Regions from separate parts of the Serratia aquatilis genome, predicted to be linked through region 3. Evidence: riboswitches for the same ligand, from Rfam matches in the RefSeq annotation. Region 3 holds a riboswitch; each other region holds the start of a gene.
What was found. A riboswitch is a leader RNA that binds a small molecule or an ion and turns the genes downstream of it on or off. The one in region 3 is predicted to bind thiamine pyrophosphate.

Region 1: linked by a shared signal. The riboswitch ahead of thiC (phosphomethylpyrimidine synthase ThiC) and the one ahead of thiM (hydroxyethylthiazole kinase) in region 3 are both predicted to bind thiamine pyrophosphate.
Region 2: linked by a shared signal. The riboswitch ahead of thiB (thiamine ABC transporter substrate binding subunit) and the one ahead of thiM (hydroxyethylthiazole kinase) in region 3 are both predicted to bind thiamine pyrophosphate.

What each region holds. Positions count from the first base shown of each region.
Region 1 covers NZ_CP173186.1:388,373-396,324, forward strand. Annotated here, with positions in the region: gene thiH (2-iminoacetate synthase ThiH) at 1-1,042, opposite strand, end outside; gene SAQUA_RS01725 (thiazole synthase) at 1,042-1,821, opposite strand; gene thiS (sulfur carrier protein ThiS) at 1,823-2,023, opposite strand; gene SAQUA_RS01735 (ThiF family adenylyltransferase) at 2,020-2,769, opposite strand; gene thiE (thiamine phosphate synthase) at 2,759-3,412, opposite strand; gene thiC (phosphomethylpyrimidine synthase ThiC) at 3,405-5,348, opposite strand; TPP riboswitch at 5,570-5,692, opposite strand; gene rsd (sigma D regulator) at 5,913-6,428, opposite strand; gene nudC (NAD(+) diphosphatase) at 6,526-7,293, shown strand; gene hemE (uroporphyrinogen decarboxylase) at 7,330-7,952, shown strand, end outside.
Region 2 covers NZ_CP173186.1:4,321,049-4,329,000, reverse strand. Annotated here, with positions in the region: gene SAQUA_RS19535 (DedA family protein) at 1-330, shown strand, start outside; gene ilvN (acetolactate synthase small subunit) at 392-685, opposite strand; gene ilvB (acetolactate synthase large subunit) at 689-2,383, opposite strand; gene ivbL (ilvB operon leader peptide IvbL) at 2,494-2,577, opposite strand; gene thiQ (thiamine ABC transporter ATP-binding protein ThiQ) at 2,697-3,401, opposite strand; gene thiP (thiamine/thiamine pyrophosphate ABC transporter permease ThiP) at 3,388-4,995, opposite strand; gene thiB (thiamine ABC transporter substrate binding subunit) at 4,971-5,957, opposite strand; TPP riboswitch at 6,015-6,145, opposite strand; gene sgrR (HTH-type transcriptional regulator SgrR) at 6,183-7,844, opposite strand.
Region 3 covers NZ_CP173186.1:1,626,682-1,634,633, forward strand. Annotated here, with positions in the region: gene SAQUA_RS07325 (RNA ligase family protein) at 1-39, shown strand, start outside; gene SAQUA_RS07330 (AAA family ATPase) at 1-1,138, shown strand, start outside; gene SAQUA_RS07335 (YiiX family permuted papain-like enzyme) at 1,279-1,908, opposite strand; TPP riboswitch at 2,143-2,237, shown strand; gene thiM (hydroxyethylthiazole kinase) at 2,274-3,068, shown strand; gene thiD (bifunctional hydroxymethylpyrimidine kinase/phosphomethylpyrimidine kinase) at 3,065-3,865, shown strand; gene SAQUA_RS07350 (LysR family transcriptional regulator) at 3,936-4,862, opposite strand; gene SAQUA_RS07355 (4-oxalomesaconate tautomerase) at 5,030-6,109, shown strand; gene SAQUA_RS07360 (anion permease) at 6,172-7,605, shown strand; gene citC ([citrate (pro-3S)-lyase] ligase) at 7,625-7,952, shown strand, end outside.

The sequences.
Region 1 (7,952 bases), 1.2 Mb from region 3:
TTCGGCTGTCATGCGGTTCAAATTGTTCCAACTGAGGTGGAACATCGTCAGCGTATCCACCAGGCTGGGTTTTGGAGCCGGCACTAACGCTGTTGATAGCCACTGGGACCACATGATCGCGGAAGAAGGATGACTCCCGAGTCGATAATGACAGCTCAACATCAGGAGCCAATAAGCGGAAAGCGCAGATTAACTGCATCAGTTGCGGCTCACTTATCAGTGATGCCGGTTCAATGCCGCCGGTGCAGGGGCGCAAACGAGGGAACGAGATCGAGTAGCGGCTCTGCCAGTAGGTTTGTTGCAAATAAAGCAGATGCTCGGCCAGCAGATAGCAGTCGGCGCGCCAACTGTTAGAAAGCCCGATGAGCGCTCCTAGTCCGATCTTGTCGATCCCGGCGCGGCCCAAACGATCCGCTGTTGCCAACCGCCAGTTAAAGTCCTGTTTTTGCCCGCGCAGGTGGTGCCGTTGGTAGGTCGCGAGATGATAAGTTTCCTGATAAACCAAAACGCCATCCAACCCGAGGGTTTTTAGCTCGGCATACTCTTCCTGTGCCAGCGGTTGGACCTCCATCATCAATGAACTGAAATGGCGGCGGATAGTGGGGATATGCTGGCGAAAGTAGTCCATGCCGACTTTACGCTGGTGTTCACCGGTAACCAGCAACAGATGCTCGAAGCCAAGGGCTTTAATGGCTGTGCATTCCCGTTCTATTTCCTCTGAGTCCAGCGTTTTGCGCTTAAGTTGGTTACTCATTGAGAAACCACAATAAGTACAATCGTTGGCACACAGATTAGAGAGGTAGAGTGGCACGTAAAAACTCACAACATTGCCAAAACGCTGGCGTGTAAGCTGCTGCGCACGCTGCGCTAAAGGCTCCAGATAGGGCGTGGCAGCGGGGGAAATGAGCGCCATGAAGTCATCCCGCGTCAGCTTTTCTGCATTGAGCGCATTTTCAACATCGCGGGCAGTTTTGCTGTTGATGCGAAGCTGGAGATCGTCCCAATCCCATTGTTGCAAGTGTTCTCTAAAATCATCTGCCATTAGAGAGCCTCCCCTGAGTGGCTCAGGAAGGCTGTTAGCGGGCTGGATGCGATGGCGGTCCGCTGTTGGCTACCTAACCCAGCGTGGTACGCTAACTCGCCCGCCTCGACGGCCAGACGGAAAGCCTGGGCCATTTTTACCGGATCGCCAGCTACTGCAATGGCGGTGTTGACCAATACGGCATCAGCCCCCAGTTCTATCGCTTCTAACGCGTGACTGGGGGCACCAATTCCGGCATCAACTACCACAGGGATTTTAGCCTGTTCGATAATGATCTGAAGAAAATCGCGGGTAAGTAGCCCGCGATTAGACCCTATTGGTGCACCTAACGGCATCACGGCAGCACAGCCTACTTCTTCCAGCCGTTTACACAACACCGGATCGGCCCCGCAGTACGGCAGTACCACAAACCCTTCTTTAACCAGGATTTCTGCTGCTTTCAGGGTTTCGATCGGATCGGGTAGCAGATATTTTGCATCGGGATGAATTTCCAGTTTCACCCAGTGAGTTCCCAGCGCCTCACGCGCCAGTCGAGCGGCAAATACCGCCTCGTCAGCGGTTTTAGCCCCGGAAGTATTCGGTAATAGCCGTACGCCCAACTGTTGCAGCGGGGCCAGAATGGCATCATTACCGTTGCGTAGATCGACGCGTTTCATTGCCATAGTGACCAACTGGGAACCAGAGGCTTGCAGAGAGGCCAGCATCAATGCTGACGAAGCAAATTTACCTGTGCCGGTCAATAGGCGTGAGGTAAAAGTAGTATCGGCGATTTGCAGCATGTCAGCCCCCAGCAATTGCTTGAAATAAAAGAATATCATCACCATCCTGTACGAAACGGCTTGCCCAGTCGTCGCGTGGAATGATGACCTGATTTATCGCCAATGCGGTACCTGGCTGGTGGCGCTCCAGTTGTTCGAGCAAAGCCAGGATGCTCAGCTGCTGCCCCAGCTCCAGTGGTTGATCATTCAGCATAATTTTCATGCTGAACCTCCACAGACGTTGCAAGCTGTCGTTTTGCTCAACTGTAGTGTGTTCCAGCTTTGCTGCTTGCCGTCGAACAATCGCAGCTTGCCACTGAGGTGAGAAGGCATTCCCGCCAGCATTTTGATGGCTTCCAGTGCTTGGAGCGTGCCGATAATACCGACGACCGGGCCGAGCACTCCTGCTGTACGGCAATTACGCTGTGGCTCGGTTTGCTCGGGATAGAGGCAGGCATAACAACCCTGCGTATAGGGTGGTTCAATAACCAGTAATTGGCCGCTGAAGCCCACAGCGCTACCGCTGATTAAAGGCACACCTGTGTTAAAACAGGCCGCATTAACCGCATGGCGGGTGGCCATATTATCGCTGCAATCGAGTACCAGATCGGCACGGGCCACGACGTCACTCAGGATTGAGCCGGCAAGGCGCTGTTCCAATGCAATGCATTCCACCAGCGGGTTGAGTGCCTGCAAATCGCGTTGTGCAAGTTGGGCTTTGCTGCTGTTAACGTCGACGGTCCGATAAAGAATTTGCCGCTGCAAGTTAGTAATGTGCAACTTGTCATCATCGGCCAACAGTAAAGTGCCAACCCCAGCGGCGGCAAGGTACAGCGCGGCTGGGGAGCCTAATCCACCCAAACCGACGATGAGCACCGTCGCGTGCTTCAGCTTGTGTTGCCCTTCGGGACCTACCTCTTCGAGCAACAGTTGGCGGCTGTAACGCAGAAACTCTTGGTCACTCAGCATTGCTCGGCTCCTTGCCTTCGATCAGTTGCAACAATTGCGCGGTGGCCGCACGCCAGTCGGGTGCCATGGTGATGGCACTGACCACGGCGACGCTGCCGACGCCGCAAGCCAGCACGGCTGGCACACGGTCGATACTAATGCCGCCAATGGCTACCGTCGGGTGATCCTGCAATCCGGCGAGGTGGCGTTTGAGTTCGGCTAGCCCTTGGGGGGCTGACGGCATCTCTTTGGTTTGCGTCGGGAAAATATGCCCTAGCGCAATATAGGAGGGTTTTACGGCGATAGCTCTAGCTAGCTCAGCGTCATCATGGGTAGAAACGCCTAGCCGTAATCCTGCTCGGTGGATTGCAACCAGGTCGGCAGTATCCAAATCCTCCTGCCCCAAGTGCACACCATAGGCTTGATGCTTGATCGCCAACCGCCAGTAGTCATTGATAAACAGCCGAGCCTGGTAACGTTTGCCTAAAGCGATGGCTGCGGCAACATCTGCCTCTACCTGTTGATCTGCCTGATCCTTGATGCGTAACTGAATTGTGGTAACGCCCGCATCCAGCAGGCGGGCGATCCATTCAACACTCTGAACAACCGGGTATAAGCCCAGCTTGTGCGGTGTAGCGGGGAAGGGGGTGATAATTTCAGTCATTATTAACCTCCTCCTGCAGATTGGACGCACTATGGTAAAGTTCGCTGCCACGCGAGCGAAACTCGACAGACATTTTCTCCATGCCGCTCAACTGGATCTCTACTGTGTTGGCCGCCGTCTGTGCCGCAGCATAGTCACGGACTTCCTGCGAGATTTTCATCGAACAGAATTTTGGCCCGCACATTGAGCAGAAATGAGCAACCTTGCCTGATTCCTGCGGTAGTGTTTCATCGTGGTAAGCGCGGGCGGTTAGAGGGTCCAGAGCCAGGTTGAACTGATCTTCCCAGCGGAATTCAAAGCGCGCCTTGGACATAGCGTTATCACGGATCTGTGCACCGGGATGGCCCTTTGCCAAATCGGCCGCATGAGCGGCTATCTTGTAGGTAATCAACCCCTGCTTCACATCTTCTTTGTTCGGCAAACCCAAATGTTCTTTCGGTGTCACATAGCAAAGCATCGCACAGCCAAACCAACCGATCATTGCGGCACCGATGCCAGAGGTGAAATGGTCATAACCCGGTGCAATATCGGTGGTCAAAGGGCCCAGCGTATAGAATGGTGCTTCGTGGCAATGCTCCAGCTCTTCGCTCATATTGCGGTGGATCATATGCATAGGTATATGCCCAGGGCCTTCGATCATCACCTGTACATCATATTCCCAGGCTATTTGGGTCAATTCGCCCAAGGTACGTAATTCGGCAAATTGCGCTTCATCATTGGCATCCTGAATAGAGCCAGGACGCAACCCATCACCGAGCGACAGTGCAACATCGTAAGCAGCGCAAATTTCGCAGATCTCACGGAAATGTTGATAGAGGAAGTTTTCCTGGTGATGTGATAGGCACCATTTTGCCATGATTGAACCGCCCCGTGACACGATGCCGGTCAGACGTTTGGCGGTCATCGGCACATAACGCAGCAGCACCCCTGCATGGATAGTGAAATAATCCACGCCTTGCTCGGCCTGTTCCAACAGGGTATCGCGGAACATTTCCCAGGTTAGGTTTTCTGCCACACCGTTCACTTTTTCCAGCGCCTGATAGATGGGCACCGTGCCAATCGGCACCGGGCTGTTACGCAGGATCCACTCGCGCGTTTCATGGATATAACGGCCAGTGGAGAGGTCCATCACCGTGTCTGCGCCCCAGCGAGTCGACCACACCAACTTTTCCACTTCTTCTTCAATCGAGGAGCTAACCGCTGAGTTGCCGATATTGGCATTCACCTTGACCAGGAAATTGCGGCCAATAATCATCGGCTCAGATTCTGGGTGGTTAATATTGGCGGGGATGATGGCACGGCCAGCCGCCACTTCCTGGCGTACAAATTCCGGCGTGATATTTTCAGGCAGGTTGGCTCCCCAGTTTTGACCTGGGTGCTGCTGGCGCAGAACCTCACTGCGAACGCGTTCACGGCCCATATTTTCGCGGATGGCGATGAATTCCATCTCCGGCGTAATAATACCGGCACGTGCGTAGTGCAATTGTGTTACGCATTTACCCGCCAGGGCTTTACACGGCTGCGGCAGGTGTTCAAAACGCAGATGATCCAGTCCCTCATCCGCCAGCCGCTGTTGAGTGAAACCAGAACTGACGTCGGCTAACGTTTGCGTATCCGCACGTTCAGCGATCCAGCCCGCACGTATCTTTTTCAGGCCCCGGTGAACATCCAGCGTTTCTTGCCGGTCGCCATAAGGACCTGCGGTGTCATATACCGGAATGGCCTCATTCTGTTCATATTGCGGGTTATCTTTACTGCCGCCGATCAGCGTCGGACTGAGTTGAATTTCCCGCATTGGGACCTGAATGTCGCTTCGAGAGCCAGAAAGATAAATACGATGGGAGTTGGGGAAGGTCACACCTTGCAGAGAAGCAATGAAAGACTGCGCTTCATCACGTCGTTGTTTACGGACACGGGTTTTATTTACATTAGACATAGCAAATTCCTATCAGTGTGGTGATGTTCGGAAAATTGCTTGTCTGGAGCTCGGAGGGAGTAATGGTGGTAGCCTAAGGCAGGTCTGTTGCCAGTGGCGGCATACCCTAAATAATTGGCGTTGCAGGAAGGCGGCAACGCAGCGAGCCCCGGGAGCGTACAGATAGTACGTGACTGGGTGAGCGAGGAAAGCCAACGCACCTGCAACGTCAAGCATGACGGGTATGGATTACTCTTGTTTCCTTCGCGGGTCTTAACCCGATCAGGTTCCGCGGATCCCGAATTAACGGTCTCAGCCTGGCCGATTTAATGGAAAATCAACGCTAGGCACTCCGACAAGAGCACCCAGTATATACACGTCGCCCTTCAAGTTATAGGGGGGTTGGCTGCCTTTACTCACCTCAGTCACTTGGTTTACCAAGCGCCTGGGGAATCTCTCGGTTGCCGCCTACCTGCAACTCGAAGTAACTTGGGTATAGAAGGGAGAATAAAAACTACAAGCTTGCCCCTCATCTTTCACTCTGCAGCCGTGTTGCGGTGTGAAAAATGAGGGGCAAGGCTTAAATCAGGCTGGATGTTGCACCGTTCCTGTATTGGCTGCGTCGGGATTACCCTGTTGCCAGGTTTCCGCTGCTAGCTGAATTAACTGGTCTTCCAGTGCAAAACGTGAAGCCAACACCTCGCCGACTTCTGACAAGGCTTGATTGAGTTCCTGCCGCATATTTTTATCGAACTCAATTTCACTAAAGCGATCGTGAAACGCCATGACGCTTTCGGTATTAGCCTGTAACTTGGGGTAGAACTTGGTGGTCAGGGCCATTTTAGGGCTGGTAGAACCTTCCACTTGTTTGATAATTTTGCCATAGATGTGAAAATGCCCGGCAGAGAGATAATCCACCAGATGATAGCAAAAGTTATCCAGCGCTTTTTCATTCAGCGGGGTATGCTTTTCTTTATTGGGTTTGATGCCGACCAATGCGCAATAGGCAATCAGCAACTGTTTGCGTGCTTGTAGCCATTGATCGACTAACTCATTACTGCCACCAACGCGTTGAGTCAGGCTTTCCAGTCGGTTGAGCATAGTTGACTCCGTAAGTAATAGAAAAAAACAGTAAGTTATTAAAATGTAACAAGACCATCCCTAGATTGCCAGTGAAGCAGAGGTTGTGCAACAACATATGGAACTTGCATTAACGGGTAACGAAAATGGCTGGTGGATCATCAGCCATGAAAGCAAAATTTGGTTACCAAATGGTGAACTGCCGTTTGGTTCTTCCGCATCATTTTCACTACAGGGCCAGTTGGCTCGTCAGATTGGCGAATGGGACGGCGCAAAGGTCTGGCTGGTCCGCAAACCAATGCCAAGAGATATGGGATCGGTGAGGCAACTGCTCGATCTCGATCGTGATCTGTTCCAGCTTGCCGGGCGCGGTGTGCAATTGGCGGATTTTTACCGTTCGCACCGGTTTTGCGGTTATTGTGGACATGAAATGCATCTCAGCCGCACTGAGAGCGCTTGCCTGTGTAATAACTGCCGTGAACGTTATTACCCACAGATTGCGCCCTGCGTGATTGTCGCCATTCGTCGCCATGACGAGATCCTGCTGGCGCAACATGTTCGCCATCGTGGCGGGATACATACGGTGCTGGCCGGGTTCGTCGAAGTCGGGGAAACCCTAGAGCAGGCCGTGGCGCGTGAGGTTATGGAAGAGAGCAATATCGCTATCACTAATCTACGTTATGTGACCTCCCAACCTTGGCCGTTTCCTCATTCATTGATGATGGCGTTCATGGCTGATTATCACAGCGGTGAATTGCGTCACGATCCGAAAGAGTTACTTAATGCGGGTTGGTATCGTTATGATCAACTGCCGATGCTGCCGCCGCCGGGTACTGTGGCGCGCCGTCTGATAGAGGACACGGTGGCGCTGTGCCGTGCGGAATAAGGTACAATGGCGGCAGATTATCAAGGGAGCCCAATAATGAATGAGTTGAAGAACGATCGCTACCTGCGCGCCTTGTTGCGCCAGCCGGTGGATATTACCCCTGTATGGATGATGCGCCAGGCCGGTCGTTACTTGCCGGAGTACAAGGCTACCCGTGCGCAAGCCGGTGATTTCATGTCATTGTGCAAAAACGCCGATCTGGCCTGCGAAGTGACATTACAACCGCTGCGCCGCTATGCACTGGATGCCGCGATTCTGTTCTCGGACATTCTCACCATTCCTGATGCCATGGGGCTTGGGCTCTACTTTGAGGCGGGTGAAGGGCCGCGTTTTTCTTCTCCTATCACCTGCCGGGCAGATGTTGAAAAACTGCCGCTGTTCGATCCGGAAGATGAACTCGGTTATGTGATGAATGCTGTCCGCACCATTCGTCGCGAACTCAAAGGGGAAGTGCCGCTGATCGGTTTCTCCGGCAGTCCGTGGACATTGGCCACCTATATGGTCGAGGGGGGCAGCAGTAAGGCGTTCACCAAGCTGAAAAAAATGATGTATGCCGAGCCACAAACGTTGCATCTGTTGCTGGACAAGCTGGCTGACAGTGTCATTCTTTATCTCAATGCCCAGATCCGCGCTGGAGCGCAGTCCGTGATGGTGTTTGA
Region 2 (7,952 bases), 2.7 Mb from region 3:
GGTTGCATTACCTGGCCACCGTTCTATTTCTTTCCGGGAATTTTGGCTGGAGTCGCGATCTATATCCCTGCTAGTGCCGATAGTACGCAATTTAAATGGTTGTTGCTTGGTGCAGTAGTGCTGTTTTGGTTGGCGGCCTGGTTGAGTTGGCGCTGGTGGCGAGAGGGTAAAAGCGGTACTGTTACTGCTGCCCGTTGGCTCTCGCCTCTTCGGCTGCGATTAGCTTGTGTTCTGAGCTGGGTTGCGATGCTGGTGTGTTGGTATTATCTGTATCAACATCCACTGATGCCTGTTTTCCGGCATCTACTGTGGAAGGTATTGGCTGGTTGATAACTCCAGTGGCTTCAAACCGCAGCGCCAATGGCTGCGGTTTGAAATCCCAAACCTGAGGTTATTGGAAGAAAGCCTCTAACTGCTCAAACACGCGAACGTCTTCGTGATGACGTTTAACCTGTAGCACATCCTCCAGTTTTTCAACTTGGCTGATCATCTGCATCAGACGCTGATCGTCGGCGACCAGCAGCCAGATGCGGCTTTGGGTGCCATCTTTCAGCGGCATACAGAGGATACCTTCCACGTTAAAAGCGCGGCGGGCAAACAGGCCACAAACGTGTGTCATCACCCCAGGATGGTTACGTACCGCCAGTTCCAGGATCACCTGTGGGTTTTTTTGTAGTGATTGCATGGTTTATTCTCCAATCATTTCGATATTGGCGGCACCCGGCGGCACCATTGGGTAGACTTTTTCATTAACGTCAATCAGTGCATGGATCAGGCACGGACCAGGGCGCTGGATTGCCGCTAATAGAGCGGCCTCTGGATCTTCCTCTGCGTTCAGATCGCAAGTATCCAGACCAAAGCCAGCGGCAATTTTTATAAAGTCGGTACTTTTTGGATAAGAGGCAGCAAAGATATGCTGCTGATAGAACAATGTCTGCTGCTGGTGTACTAGCCCCAACGCCTGGTTGTTCATCAGAATGATTTTTACATCCAGATCGTGTTCAACTGCTGTCGCCATTTCTTGAATATTCATCATCAGGCTGCCATCGCCAGAGAAGCATAGGACTTTGCGCTGTGGTTCTGCCAGCGCAGCGCCAATCGCCGCTGGCAGGCCAAAGCCCATGGTGCCTAAACCACCGGAAGTCAACCATTGGCGTGGGCGACTAAGTGGGTATGCCTGCGCAACCCACATCTGATGTTGCCCCACGTCAGTGGTGATAATCGCATTTTCATCAACACAACGGGCAGCGGCTTTTACCAGACCGTAATGGCTCAAAGGATCATCCACGTTAGGCATATTGAATGGGAACTCGCGCCTGAGGTCGTTAACGATTTTCAGCCATTCGCTGCGCGGTTGCGCTTCAATTAATGGCAACAGTTGCTGCAGCACCTGGCCCACATCGGCGTGGATAGCGATGTTGGCTTGTTTGACTTTACCGAGCTCGGCACGGTCAATATCTACGTGGATTATTTTTGCATTCGGGCAGAATTGTTCAGTTTTACCGATAGCACGGTCATCGAAGCGGGCACCCAGTACGATCAACAGGTCTGCTTCCTGCAGGATAAAGTTGGTACTGCGCGCGGCGTGCATTCCCAGCATTCCCAAAGACAGCGGATGTTCAACCGGCATTGCTCCCAGCGCCATCAGCGTCATGGTAGTGGGCAGGTTGGCACGTTCTGCCATTTCCAGCGCCGGTTGATGAGCTTGTGCGCCGATGATCCCGCCCCCTAAGTACATTATCGGGCGTTTAGCCTGATTGATCATCGCTGCGGCCTGCTCGACCAGTAGGCGCTCAAAGGCCGGGGGAGCATCTGGGACTGCGGTAGGGGGTAACTGGTCCCATTCGATCTCCGCGGTTTGAACGTCTTTCGGGATGTCGATCCATACCGGGCCAGGACGGCCTGATTCGGCGATGCGGAATGCGTCACAGATCACCTGTGGCAGTTCGCGAATATCACGCACTAGATGGTTGTATTTGGTTATTGGGATCGAAATACCGTAGGTATCAACCTCCTGAAAAGCGTCAGTGCCGATCATTGAGGAGGGCACCTGGCCGGTGATACATACCAACGGGATTGAGTCGAGTTTGGCGTCGGCAATCGCGGTGACCAGGTTGGTGGCTCCCGGGCCGCTGGAGGCGATGCACACCGCGGCTTTGCCGTTGGTACGGGCCATGCCCTGTGCCATAAAACCAGCGCCTTGCTCATGGCGGGCCAGTACGTGTTTAATGGTGCGGCTTTGGCTCAGTGCGTCGTATAGCGGTAACGCGGCACCGCCGGGAATACCGGCAATGGTGGTAATACCTTGGCGCTCCAGCAGATGAATGATCAACTGCGCACCGGTAAAGCGTTGGCCTTGTTGAGGCGTGCCCGAAATTGCCATGTTCCTATCCTTGTTCAAGGCCGGTCACATTACTGGGCAGGGGACTAAAACAAGAAACCCCGCCCGGTTTGCGCCGGCGGGGTTTGGGAATCGATACGTTGATTCGGACCCTACGGCGCACTGCCGACGACCACCACCACACGTACGACGACCGCCGCGGCTGGTAGCGCGGTAATTAGTAGGGTCGAGGTCAACGAGGATGCGATCACAGGGAAACCTTATCATCAGTAGTAAAAAACAGGATTTTATAAAACCACAGGTGCAAAATTCGCACAACAGGTTTCTTGGTTTAGCATAAAAAACGCGTGGCAGATCACTGTTTATGCTTGATACCCAATACGCGCGCTTCTGGCGTAGTGCCATCCATCAATGCCTGGGTGGGGCCGTCATAGTAAATGCGGCCATCAACTACCAGTAAGGTTCGTGGCGCGAGGCGAGCGGCATCTTCAAGATTGTGCGATACCATCAGCAACGTGAGCTGACGTTGGCGGCACACGTCTTCGAGTAACAGTAACATTTCGCTGCGCAGGGCAGGATCAAGGGCAGAGAAAGGCTCGTCCAGTAACAGAATTGGCTGCTGGCGGATCAGGCAACGCGCTAGCGCGGCGCGCTGTCGCTGCCCACCGGAAAGCTGGGAAGGTAAACGTTGCAGATGTTCTTCCAACCCGACCTGGTGGGCAATCTGCGCCAGCTGTTTCTTTTGTTCTGTATTCAATTTCAAGCCAGGATCCATCCCCAGCCCGATATTCTGCATCACTGTCAGGTGAGCAAACAGGTTGTTTTCTTGAAATAGCATCGAAACCGGGCGCTTGGCTGGAGACGTGTTGGTGTGATCGTTGCCATCCAGTAACAACCTGCCGCTCGCGGGCGTCAGAAAACCGGCAATCAGGCTGAGCAGGGTACTTTTACCCGCTCCGCTAGGACCCAGTATCGCAACATGTTCTCCAGGCCGTATGCGCAGGTCAAAGCGCATCGGCAGGTGATCGTATAGGTAAGTCAGTTTTTCAAGTATCAGCATGGCGGCCCGGTAAACGTTCAATCAGGGTAAACAGCAGGAAACAGAGTAACAGGAGCAGCAATGCGGTAACGGCACCGTCATTGTTGCGGTAAGCCCCAATCTGTTGATAGAGATAAAAGGGGAGAGTTCTGAACTGCTCGTTACCAAACAAGGCGACTACGCCGAAATCACCAATCGATAGCACACAGGCAAAGGCTAATGCTTGCGCCAGTGGTCGTTTCAGCGCTTTCAGCTCGATCCAGCGTAATCGCCGGTAGCCACGGATATCCAGCGATAAGCACAGGGGGTTGTAGCGCTCGGCCAAATCGCGCATCGGGTTTTCCAACAGTTTCAATGCGTAGGGTATGGCCATCAACGCGTTGGTGAGGATCACCAGCGAATAGGGTGACTGCGGCAGCCCGGTGGTGTCGTTAAGCAACAGGAAGAAACCGGTCGCCAGCACGATACCCGGCATCGCCAGGATCACCATGCCACTCAGTTCCAACGATTGCCCCCAGGCGTTTTTTTGCCGCAGTTTCAGTTCCCTGCTGCTCCATAACAGCATCATAGTCAATAGGATACACAGCAAGCCTGCGCAGACCGCAATGCGTAACGAAATGAACAGCGCCTGCCACAGGGCTTGCTGTTGCAGCACAGTAACCAGGGTTTGGTTGGCTCCATCGATGATGATGGCTAGCAGCGGAGGTAACAGTAGCAATAGCGCTGCGGCTATTAGCAGCATGTCACAACCACGTTGCCAGAAGTTGTCCTGGGGATTGCGCCAGTGCTGGGCGTGGGTATAGCCGACAGGGAGTGCCTGGCTCAAACGTTGGCTAAGCACCACCAGCCCCAAACAACAGCCCAGTTGGATCAATGCCAGTAGCGCCCCCCGGCTGAGATCGTAGTCGTAACTCAATGCCTGATAGATAGCTAACTCAATCGTCGTGGCTCGTGGCCCGCCCCCCAATGAAAGCACGGTAGCGAAACTGGCAAAACAGAGCATGAAAACCAATGCGCCACTGGGCAGGATCTGGCGGCGCAGTGCTGGCCACTCCACAAAACGGAACTGTTGCCAATCGTTCATTCCCAATTGCGCCGCCAGTTGGCGTTGTTCGGTAGGAATGTTCTCCAACGTTTGCAATAACAAACGGGTGGCCAGCGGCAGGTTAAAGAATAAATGGGCTAGCAGAATACCTTGCAGACCATAAGGAGAGAAACTGTAGTTAACGCCTAACCAGCCGCAGAGCGTTGCCAGCCAACCTTGTTTACCATAAACACTGAGTATGCCAAATACCGCTACCAGAACGGGGAGCACCAATGTCATGGCGCACAGGCGCAACAGCAAATCGCGGCCGGGGAAACGCCGACGATAAAGTGCTCTTGCAAGCCAGATGGCGGGAAAAACAGAAATCAAGGCAGACAGGAACGCCTGCCAGAAGGTAAATCGCACCACGTGCCACAAATAAGCGTCTTGCCACAGGCTATGCCAATCGATGCCTGGGGCATGCCGCCATAGTGAACCCATGGCGGCCACAGCGATAATGCCGATCAGGCTGGCGGCAATCAGCCCTGGCCAGAGCCATGAAGGGATCAGTGGCTGACGGCGGTTTGCCATGCCCGTACCCAGTTGCTACGTTGCTGCGCGACTTCTTCTGAACTGAATTCTAATGCTTTTTGCGGCTGAGTTAATTGTTCGAAGCCAGCAGGCAGCGGCATTTTGATTACCGGATACATCCAACTACCGGTGGGAATAGTGTTCTGGAAGGCCGGTGAAACCATAAACTCCATGAAACGCTCTGCCAGTTCAGGCTGCTTGCTGGTCTTTAGCTTTCCTGCCACTTCAACCTGCAAATAGTGCCCTTCACTGAAATTCGCCGACTTATAGTTGTCTTTTTTCTCTTCTATCAGGTGGTAGGCGGGGGAGGTGGTATAGCTCAGCACCATGTCACCTTCACCTTTCAGGAATAGGCTGTAAGCATCGCTCCATCCTTTGGTCACGGTAACGGTTTTTTTCGCCAGTTTTTGCCAGGCAAGCGGTGCTTGATCACCATACACTTTCTGCACCCAGAGCAGCAGGCCAAGCCCAGGCGTACTGGTGCGCGGATCCTGATAGATGATCTTCCAGGGCTGATCGCTATCGACCAGCTCCTTCAGGCTTTTCGGCGGGTTTTTCAGTTTGTCCTGGTTATAGACGAAGGCAAAGTAGCCATAGTCAAAGGGCACAAAAGTTTTGTTCTGCCAGCCACCCGGTATAGTGAGCTTACTGGTATCGATGTTACTTTCAGCGAATAGGTCGGTTTGTTGTGCGGCATGTAGCAGGTTATTGTCCAGCCCAAGAACCACGTCGGCTGGGCTGTTTTTGCCTTCCATTCTCAGGCGGTTGAGTAACGAAACGCCATCTTCCAATGCAACGAATTTCAATTCACAGTCGCATTCAGCCTCGAAGGCTTTCTTCACCGCGGCACCAGGGCCCCAGTCGGCGGCGAAAGCATCATAGGTATAGACAGTCAGCGTTGGTTTTGCCAGGACTGGCATGGCGGCTAGTAGTAATAGACAGGACAGGTATTTTTTGACCACTTTGCACTCCTGAAGAATAAGGGGCAAAGGTATCTGAGGGCATGTGTAAAAGATAATCAACTTGCCATGCTCAAATCCCTCCGCCGGTATTGACCGGATCAGGTTCGACGGGTGTGTTCTCAGCGGAAAAACAGGATCCGTTTGGTCTTATACCAAGATCGTTGCTTTCCGCACCCCGTTGAGACGCTGGCATTATAAAGGCTAAGTTGTGCTAATCATAGGCGATTATGTTTCAGGTGGTATCAACCAGGCAGATTTGAAATCAAACCAGCCGAGGGTGTTCATTCGAACTCCGCGCATACTGCGTTGACCGTGCAGTTGTAACCAGTGATGAAACAATGGGTGTAACTGATGACAACTGACCAGACGTTGACAAAACTCTGCCATCGGCAGGCGATTTTCCCGCCACAGCGCAGCATCCTGCGTAATATCCTCACTCAGGCAGTGCTGGATCAGCGGTAATTCATACAGTGTGGCAAACAGCGAAAACTCCAGTGGCAGCGTGAAATTAGCGCTACCAAGCCACAAATCGCTTTTCGCCTCACCTTTGTGCCAGGCATCATAGCTAATGATTTGCACGTTAAGCTTGATACCGTGTTCGGCCAAAAGGGAGCCCATGGCTTGCTGGATCGCATGGAACTCGGAGTGCTCGCTGAAAAACGTCAGCGTAAGTTCGCTCAAACCTACGGGTTTGGGCTGCTGCCCTAATGCACGGTTATGCAGCCAGCGTGGAAGAATGCCGTAAGCCGGTGCCCAGTAGCGCTGATATAGCGGGCCAGCATGGCTCAACAGTGCTATCGGATTGATCAGTTCGCATAGCCAACTGCGGATCTCTGGAGCTGCCGCCAGCGTTGAGCGTTGATCAAACAACAGGAAATAGCAGCCTTCTTCCAGGCGGCTTTCCAACTCATTTTTGCCGGTATCGTCCCCCTGCAATTGTACGCCGGAGTGCACTAACTCCTCACTCACCTCCGGCAATACCCAGATGTTCACTTCGTCAATCAGAGCGCGATAGCCAAAGTAGTCATCAAAGGCGTGGATTTTCATCTGGCTATGATGGTTGCGTATGACTCGATAAGGGCCGGTGCCGATCGGATGGCGGGCAAAGTCAGGCAGACTTTGCCACTCGCGTGGCAGGATCATGGCATGCACGCTACCCAATAGCCACGGTAGCCAATAATCAGGGGTATGCAAATGTACATCGATAACGTGTGGCGTTGGCGAGACAACCTTATCTATATGTGCAAACAGGGATTGTGGGATCAGACGGTTCAGCGACTGGGTCACATCCTCCATTTCCATTTCACGCCCATGGTGAAAACGGATTGCCGGGCGAAGATAAAAACGCCAATGGAGAGGAGTGATAGCTTGCCAGTGGTGTGAAAGATCGGAAACGAGTTCCCCATTTTCCTCGTTTACGCGCGTCAGGCCGTTGAATATCTGTCTGGCCAGGTGCGTTTCTGAACGGCGTAGTGCCGAACCGGGTAACAGGTTGTACAACTGGCGATAGTAGAGAACCCGGAGGATATGCTTTCCCAAGCGGAAACTACGGCCTAACTGAGAGAGTAGCATCTGGCGTACCGCATTTTTATCCCCGACCAGTTGTACAAGCTGGTCGATGCGATCCTGTTCCAGTAACTCTTCGGCCCACTGTTGTTGCAATGCAATACCGGTGTAATGGAATTTTAAGTGTGAACGTTTCCCGCGCCCGGACTCACCCTGCCAAGTCAGCCAACCTTGCTGCTGCATGGCTCCCAAAAGCGAGCGCACATGGCGACGCGAACAACTGAGCATTTCTGCCAACTCCTGCAGCGTGGTTTCGGTTGGCATACCGTGGCAGTGCTGCCATAGGCGAATGAACTGCTGTTGCAAACGTGAGGTGGGCATAAAAGAGGAACTCTCTGGCATAATTCGTCAATTTATCTTTCCTTATATTACGCCGATAATTCTTGCAGTTGAAATGGTGCAGAGGTCTTTTCTTATTTGTTCAATCCT
Region 3 (7,952 bases):
GAATATCAGCAAGGGGGCAACCATGTGGCGCCTGAGTGAAGATAAACAGTGGAGCAGGCTGGCGGCTAAATTCCGCTGGGTGGCTGACATGCACACGGTGCCGCAAGATCCCCGCCATCATGCGGAGGGCGATGTGGCAATTCATACCCAGCGCGTGCTGGCGGCACTGACCGAGTCTGCGCAATTTTTGACGTTGCCAGAGCAACAGCAGGAACTGGTCTGGGCTGCCGCATTGCTGCATGATGTCGAAAAACGTAGCACCACGCGAGTCGCAGACGATGGTTCGGTGACATCACCCAATCATGCTAAGCGTGGTGAACTGACCACGCGCACGATTTTGTATCGGGATATTGTTACGCCGTTTCAGCTACGTGAACAGGTTGCGGCTTTGGTGCGCTTTCATGGTTTACCGTTGTGGATCATGGGGCGGCCAACGCCGGAGCGGGCGCTGTTATTAGCCGCCTTACGGCTGGACACGCGGTTGCTGGCGTTGTTGGCACGCGCTGACGTGATGGGCCGCGACTGCGAAGACCAGAACGGCCTGCTGGATAACATTGAGCTGTTCGAACTGTTTTGTCAGGAGCAGCAATGCTGGGGACAAGCGCGTCCTTTTGCTAGCGATAGCCAGCGTTACCATTACCTGACGCACCCACTGGCGAGCGTAGATTTTGTTCCCTATCAGCAATTTCAGAGTGAAGTGACGCTGCTCTGTGCGCTGCCGGGAATGGGGAAAGATCGCTATATCGCGCAGCATGCCGCTGGGTGTGAGGTTATCAGCCTGGACAATATTCGCCGCCAACACCGGTTGTCTCCTACCGATAAAAACGCGACCGGCTGGGTGGTGCAACAGGCCAAATTACAGGCTAAGGCGCTGTTACGACGGGGCGAACCTTTTGTCTGGAATGCCACCAATATTACCCGGCAGTTGCGTAGCCAGTTGGTTGAACTGTTTACCGCCTATGGTGCCAGGGTGAAGATTGTTTACTTGGAAGTGCCCTACGCCCAGTGGCAGCGGCAGAATGCCGAACGGGAATACAGCGTACCTGTTGAGGCGATGGCGCGGATGCTGAGTAAATTGGAGATCCCACAGGCGGACGAGGCGCATGAGGTGGAGTTGCGGGTGCAGGACGCCATCTAGCTCCGTGAGTCGTGTTGGTTTTTTGTAATCGATATTTTCCCCTCACCCTTTCCTGAAGGGCGAGGGAGTGTTGTCAGGTGCCAGAGTTAATAGGTAGAGGTCAGTCCCCTATCCCTGTGTATGGGGGACTGACTCTCACATTAATTGGCTATCACCGTGACCAACAGCGGTGATTCAAACATCGCCTTTGGTGAAATAACCGACGCATCCCACGGGATCAGCGTTCCATACCGTTCCCCCAACTTTTGTTTCACGGCAGGCGCGTTAAGATTGAACTCGCGAACTTTTTGCAGCTCACCGATCTTTATCCCCAGTGCCCGATCGTACATCTTCCACACCAGCTCTGAGCAGTACAGCCTTTCATCCGACCAGGAAAACCGTATGTCGTAAGGTTTGTCAGCAAAGTTCTTGGCCTGCTGGCGTATTTTTAGCTGTGCGGATGGCGTCATTATTCGCTCGGCATTTTTCAGGCGTTTAACGACAAACTGTTTTTTTTCCCCACGATCTATCCAGCTTGCCAGGGGGGTGTACTTAACCGTTGCCGCCGCCTCGAAAACGTAGGGCTTACCGTCACGCAGCAGGATGATCCCCATATGGCTGTAACGCGAGCCGGTGGCTTGTTGTATTGCCAGGCTCTGTACCGAACGGGAAGTGTGGAAAATGATATCGCCTTCCTGCACCGTGGGCAGATCCCGCGCCTGGGTGACCAGCCCGGTCATCAAACCAATGGTGAGAAAGAGGATAACCCACAGGCGTTTGCTTAATATCATGATTCAATCCCTCGAAGTAGAAGGACCTTAATCTAAACACCGAGTGTGAAGTGGCGGTGAAGTCCCTGGATAGTTTTTTAAGAATTGTTGATGAGTCGCGACTTCTATACCCGTATTGGTTCGGGGCACTTGTTTTAGCATTCTTGCCTTTCATCCCGATATGAGTTTACAGCACTAGGTTTGGCGATTATCCTGATCGGCGTTGGCTAGTTAACCAACAAAAATTAATGATTTTTCAATGACTCGGGGTGCCGATGCAATCGGCTGAGAAATTACCCGTATTACCTGATCTGGATTATACCAGCGTAGGGAAGTCTCGGTATCTCAACCGGTACCCACCTTCTTGAACGCCGGTTGGGAGCAATATGTTCACTCGACCTGATGTGTTACCCGGCAACCGTGCCGCTGCCTGCTTTAGCCTGTTTAAAAGCCATTCCCCGTTAATTCATTGCCTGACCAATGAAGTAGTACAAGAACTTACCGCCAATGTGCTGCTGGCATTGGGGGCTTCCCCTGCCATGGTGGTGGAGCCCCAGGAGGCCGAGCAGTTCAGCCGTGTGGCCGATGCTTTGCTGATTAATATCGGTACGCTGCATCAGCCACGGGCCGAAGCCATGCTTGCCGCTGTGGAAGCCGCTAATCAGGCGGGAAAGCCCTGGGTGCTGGATCCGGTTGCCGTAGGTGGTCTGGAGTATCGAACTCGCTTTGCACAGCACCTGCTTGCCATGAAGCCAGCGGCAATCCGTGGCAATGCCTCGGAAGTGATGGCCTTGAGTGGCCTGCAAGCCAGCGGCCGTGGCGTGGATAGCCGGGATGATTCGCTGGCGGCATTACCGGCTGCGCGAGCACTGGCGCGCAGCAGCGGGGCGATAGTGGCGGTGACCGGGGCGGTGGATTACGTCACCGATGGTGAACGCGATTGGGCTGTAACCGGCGGCGATCCCCTGATGACGCGTGTGGTTGGAACGGGCTGTGCGCTTTCAGCGGTGGTAACGGCTTTTTGTAGTCTTCCCGGTGAGCGGTTGGACAATGTGGCGACCGCCTGCCGCGTAATGGCACTGTGCGGTGAAAGAGCAACGGCCAGCTGTCATGGCCCTGGCAGCTTTACCGCAGTATTTCTGGATGCGCTTTACCATCTGTGTGCGGAGGAGCTGCAATGAAGCGGATTAATGCCTTAACTATCGCCGGTACTGACCCAAGTGGCGGGGCTGGAATTCAGGCGGACCTGAAAGCCTTCTCTGCCTTGGCTGCTTACGGCACCAGTGTGATCACCGCTTTGGTGGCGCAAAACACCCGTGGTGTGCAGTCGGTATATCATATCGATCCGGCATTTGTTGCTGCCCAACTTGATTCGGTACTCAGTGATGTTCGTATCGACAGCGCCAAGATAGGGATGTTGGCCAATGCCGATATCGTAGGGGTCGTAGCTGAACGGCTGCGTCATTACTCGTTGCCCTATGTGGTATTGGACACGGTAATGTTGGCGAAAAGTGGCGATGCGTTGCTGGCACCGCAAGCGGTGGAATCGATCCGTCACGAACTGTTGCCTCTGGTTTCGATCATTACACCTAACCTGCCGGAGGCTGCCGCTTTGCTCGGCTGCGAGCCGGCAGAAAATGAACGGCAAATGCGCGAGCAGGGGCAGGCACTGTTGGCAATGGGTTGCCAGGCGGTCTTAATGAAAGGGGGGCATCTTAGCGAAGAGGAAAGCCCAGACTGGCTATTCATGGCCGGTATTGAGCAGCGTTTCAGTACGCCTCGTGTGGTGACTCGGCATACACATGGTACCGGTTGTACCTTATCGGCTGCGTTGGCTGCTTTGCGTCCACGCTATGGCTCCTGGGCAGAAACCATAGCGGTAGCCAAGGACTATCTGCAGCATGCCTTACAGCAGGCAGACAGTCTGGAAGTCGGGCAGGGGATCGGCCCGGTGCACCATTTTCATGCCTGGTGGTAACAGATTGCCGATCTACCCAAGGCGGTTGCTCTTAAGGTTGTTTGCCCCGAACAACCTTCAATGGCACCTCCTAGAGGTGGAAGCGCTCAGACCACGGGTGATGTTCTTCCTGATTCCAAAGCGTTAGGAGCAATTCAACAAAACTGTTTGCTGCCGGGGATAACGGTGAATCCCGGCGCTTTACCAATCCTAATGTGCGCCGGATCACCGGTTCTACCAACGGTTTGCTGACCAGGATTGGATGATCGTGTTTTGGCATGGCCAGGCTGGGTAACGCTGCAATCCCTAATCCGGCCTCCACCAACCCCAGCGAGGTGGATAAATGCCGCACCTCATAGAACCATTCAGGCTGCAGGCCTATTTTCAATAACTCGCCTTCAATTAGCAGACGGTTTCCGCTGGAGCGCCGTACACCAATTAACTTATGTTTTAATAGTTCCTGCCAAGATACCAGTTTCTGCTGGCTGAGCGGGTGATCGCGGCGGCAAGCCACCACAAACGGTTCGCTGACCAGCGGGGTGAACTCGATGTTGGCGTTTGTGACGTTGTTCATATTAATACCAAAATCGGCGTCACCGCTTAACACCGTTTCGAGACAATCATAGGCGCTATGCTCAAGTATGCGGATGCTGATGTTTGGATACTTCGCGTTAAAGGTTTTAATAACATCGGGAAGAAAATAGAACGTGGCCGTCGGCACACAAGAAAGAGTGATGGTTCCCGTCTGATAGGTTGCCAACTCCTCAATGTTTAATAATGAGCTTTCAAAAATATCTATAAGATTCTTGGCGTTAGGCAATAGTTTTTCACCTGTTCGCGTCAGGGTCACTTTACGCGTGGTGCGCTCAAATAAGGGTTTCCCCAAGTTCTCTTCCAGTTTTTTAATTCTTCTTGTTAAAGCGGACTGCGTAATGTTCAACATGTGCGCAGCCTTGGTGAAACAACCAGTTTGAGCTATTTTAACAAATGCTTTAATTCCCTGAAGTTCATTTTTCATAAAGCGACGATCCTGTGTTTTATTTGAGCGCTAATTATTTTCTCTGTGTTTATTATCTATGAGTAATTGGAATTAATCCCTCCATTTTTTGCATTAGTCTGTTTTTTAACCTCATGCGATTATGCGCGAAATTTCACAATTGCATAATAAAATAATGAGGGGAAAGAATGCGTAAGATTCCTTGTGTTTTAATGAGAGGGGGCACCTCTAAAGGGGCTTTTATTCTCGCTAAAGACTTGCCTGAAAATATTGAGGAACGCAATGAAATTCTGCTGTCGATAATGGGAGCCGGGCACGAATTGGAAATAGACGGTATTGGGGGTGGTAGTCCGCAAACAAGTAAAGTGGCTATTATCAGTCCTTCAAGTCATCCCGATGCTGATGTCGATTACTTATTTGCCCAGGTGATGGTACAACAACGCCAGGTCGATACTACCCCTAACTGCGGCAATATGCTCTGTGCCGTGGGGCCGTTTGCTATTGAGCAAGGGTTAATCCCAGCTACGGATCCGGTTACCCAAGTACGCATCCGTAACGTGAATACCAATACCTTGGTGGATGCAGAAGTACAGACTCCCGATGGGATTGTAACCTATGACGGTGATACCACCATTGACGGCGTGCCCGGCCATGCGGCACCGGTCGCGCTGACTTTTCTTAATGCCTGCGGTGCCAAAACCGGGCATCTGCTGCCAACCGGTAATATTACCGATATGTTCCAAGGGGTGGAAACCACCTGTATTGACATGGCGATGCCGATGGTCTTGATTGCGGCGAGCTCACTGGGCAAAACGGGCCAGGAAACGCCACAGCAACTGGATAAAGATAAGGCTTTTTTACAACGTCTGGAACGCATCCGTTTGGCTGCTGGCTTGGCAATTGGATTGGGGGATGTCAGCGAGAAGGTGATCCCAAAACCGGTTCTGCTGGCCGAGGCTTGCCACGGCGGTACCCTGAGTACCCGCTATTTTATGCCACATCATTGCCACAAGGCATTGGCCGTGACGGGATCAATCGGTATTGCCACCGCCACAACGCTGGCGGGTAGCGTCGCTGCCAAAATTATCAACCAAGATAAGACGGTGCGTTTTCTGCGTCAGATAGTAATTGAACACCCGAGCGGAAAGATCGAAGTGAATTTATTTAATGATGGTGATAAGCCCGAAACCATACGCGCTTCTGTTGTACGCACGGCACGTAAACTCCTTTCTGGAAATGTTTATATTCCTGAATGCGAAACTAAATAAGTTCACCCTGGCTTTATTATACGGCGGAAGATAGCCATTTTTCTGCAATAAGGGAAATTAGCATGAGCAGAGAACGTATCTGGAAATTAGGCGTATTATTAATTATTCCATTGTTGACTTTTATTTTTCCCAGCCCGGAAGGATTGACTGACTTAGCCTGGAAGCTATTTGGTATCTATTTGGCCGCTATAGTTGGTCTGGTTATCAAACCTTATTCTGAACCAGTCATTCTGTTGCTGGCGATAGCCGCTTCCATGGTGATAGTCGGGAATCTAGGGGGAAAGGAAATAAAGATGGCGATGGTACTGAGCGGATATGCCTCGGGTACTACTTGGCTGGTATTTTCTGCATTTACCCTCAGTGCGGCATTCGTATTAACCGGGTTAGGTAAGCGCATTGCCTATATTTTGATCGGCAAAATTGGCGGTACCACGCTGGGGTTGGGTTATGTCACTGCCTTTCTGGATGGGATCCTGGCACCCGCTACGCCTTCAAATACCGCCCGTGCAGGGGGGATTGTTCTGCCGATTATCAATAGCGTTGCGGTGGCGTTAGGGTCAGATCCTGACAAAAGCCCGCGCAAGGTCGGTCATTTTTTAATGCTCAACATCTACATGTTGACCAAAACGACCAGCTATATGTTTTTCACCGCTATGGCAGGCAATATTCTGGCGTTGAAAATGATCGTCGATATTTTACATATAGAGTTGAGCTGGGGAGGGTGGGCGCTGGCAGCCTCATTGCCGGGAATTATTATGCTGGTGCTGATCCCATTGATTATCTACAAGATGTACCCGCCGGAAATCAAGCAGGTGGATAATAAAGTCATCGCCGCAGAGGGATTGAAAGCATTGGGCCCGATGACACTGCGCGAGAAGATGCTGTGTGCACTGTTTATTCTGGCGTTACTCGGTTGGATATTCAGCTCATCGCTGGGGATGGATGAAGCGGCAGTGGCGATTTGTGTTATGGCGCTGATGCTGTTACTCGGCATCGTCACCTGGGACGACGTTATCAAGAATAAGGGGGGCTGGAATACCCTGATCTGGTACGGCGGCATTATTAGCCTTAGCTCACTGCTATCGAAAACCGGTTTTTTTATCTGGTTGGCCGACACCATGGCCAAACACATCAATTTCGGCGATCACGGTAATATTGCCTTCCTGATCATCGTGTTCCTCAGCGTGATTGTGCGCTATTTCTTTGCCTCCGGCAGTGCCTACATTGTGGCGATGGTGCCGGTATTTGCCACCTTAGCCAATGTTTCAGGTGCTCCGGCAATGATCACAGCGCTGGCGTTGCTGTTTTCCAACTCCTATGGCGGCTGTGTCACCCACTATGGCGGCGCGGCGGGTCCGGTCATTTTCGGCGTCGGTTACAACGATATTAAATCCTGGTGGCTGGTCGGGCTGGTGATCACGCTGGTGACTTTTCTCCTGCATGTCACATTGGGCGTGTGGTGGTGGGAAATGCTGATCAGGTTGAATTACCTATAACTGGGTAACGGTGAATACCATGTTTTCTGAAGAGTTTATTTTCAAGCAAATCCCCCGTTCCGCTCATCAGGATATTGCTGTTATTCAACAGTTCCTGCGCAATAACGGGTTGAATATTGATACCTCGGTGGACGTATTTATTCGCGTAATGCGCCATGGCGAGCTAGTGGCCTGCGGGGGGATTGCCGGTAATATCATCAAATGTGTGGCGATAGATCCGTCACTGCGTGGTGAAGGGGTAGCGCTTATGCTGGCGACTGAATTGGTGAATCTGGCCTACCAGCGTGGCCATACGCAACTGTTTATTTACACCAAAACGCAGAATGAGGCGCTATTCCGGCAATGCG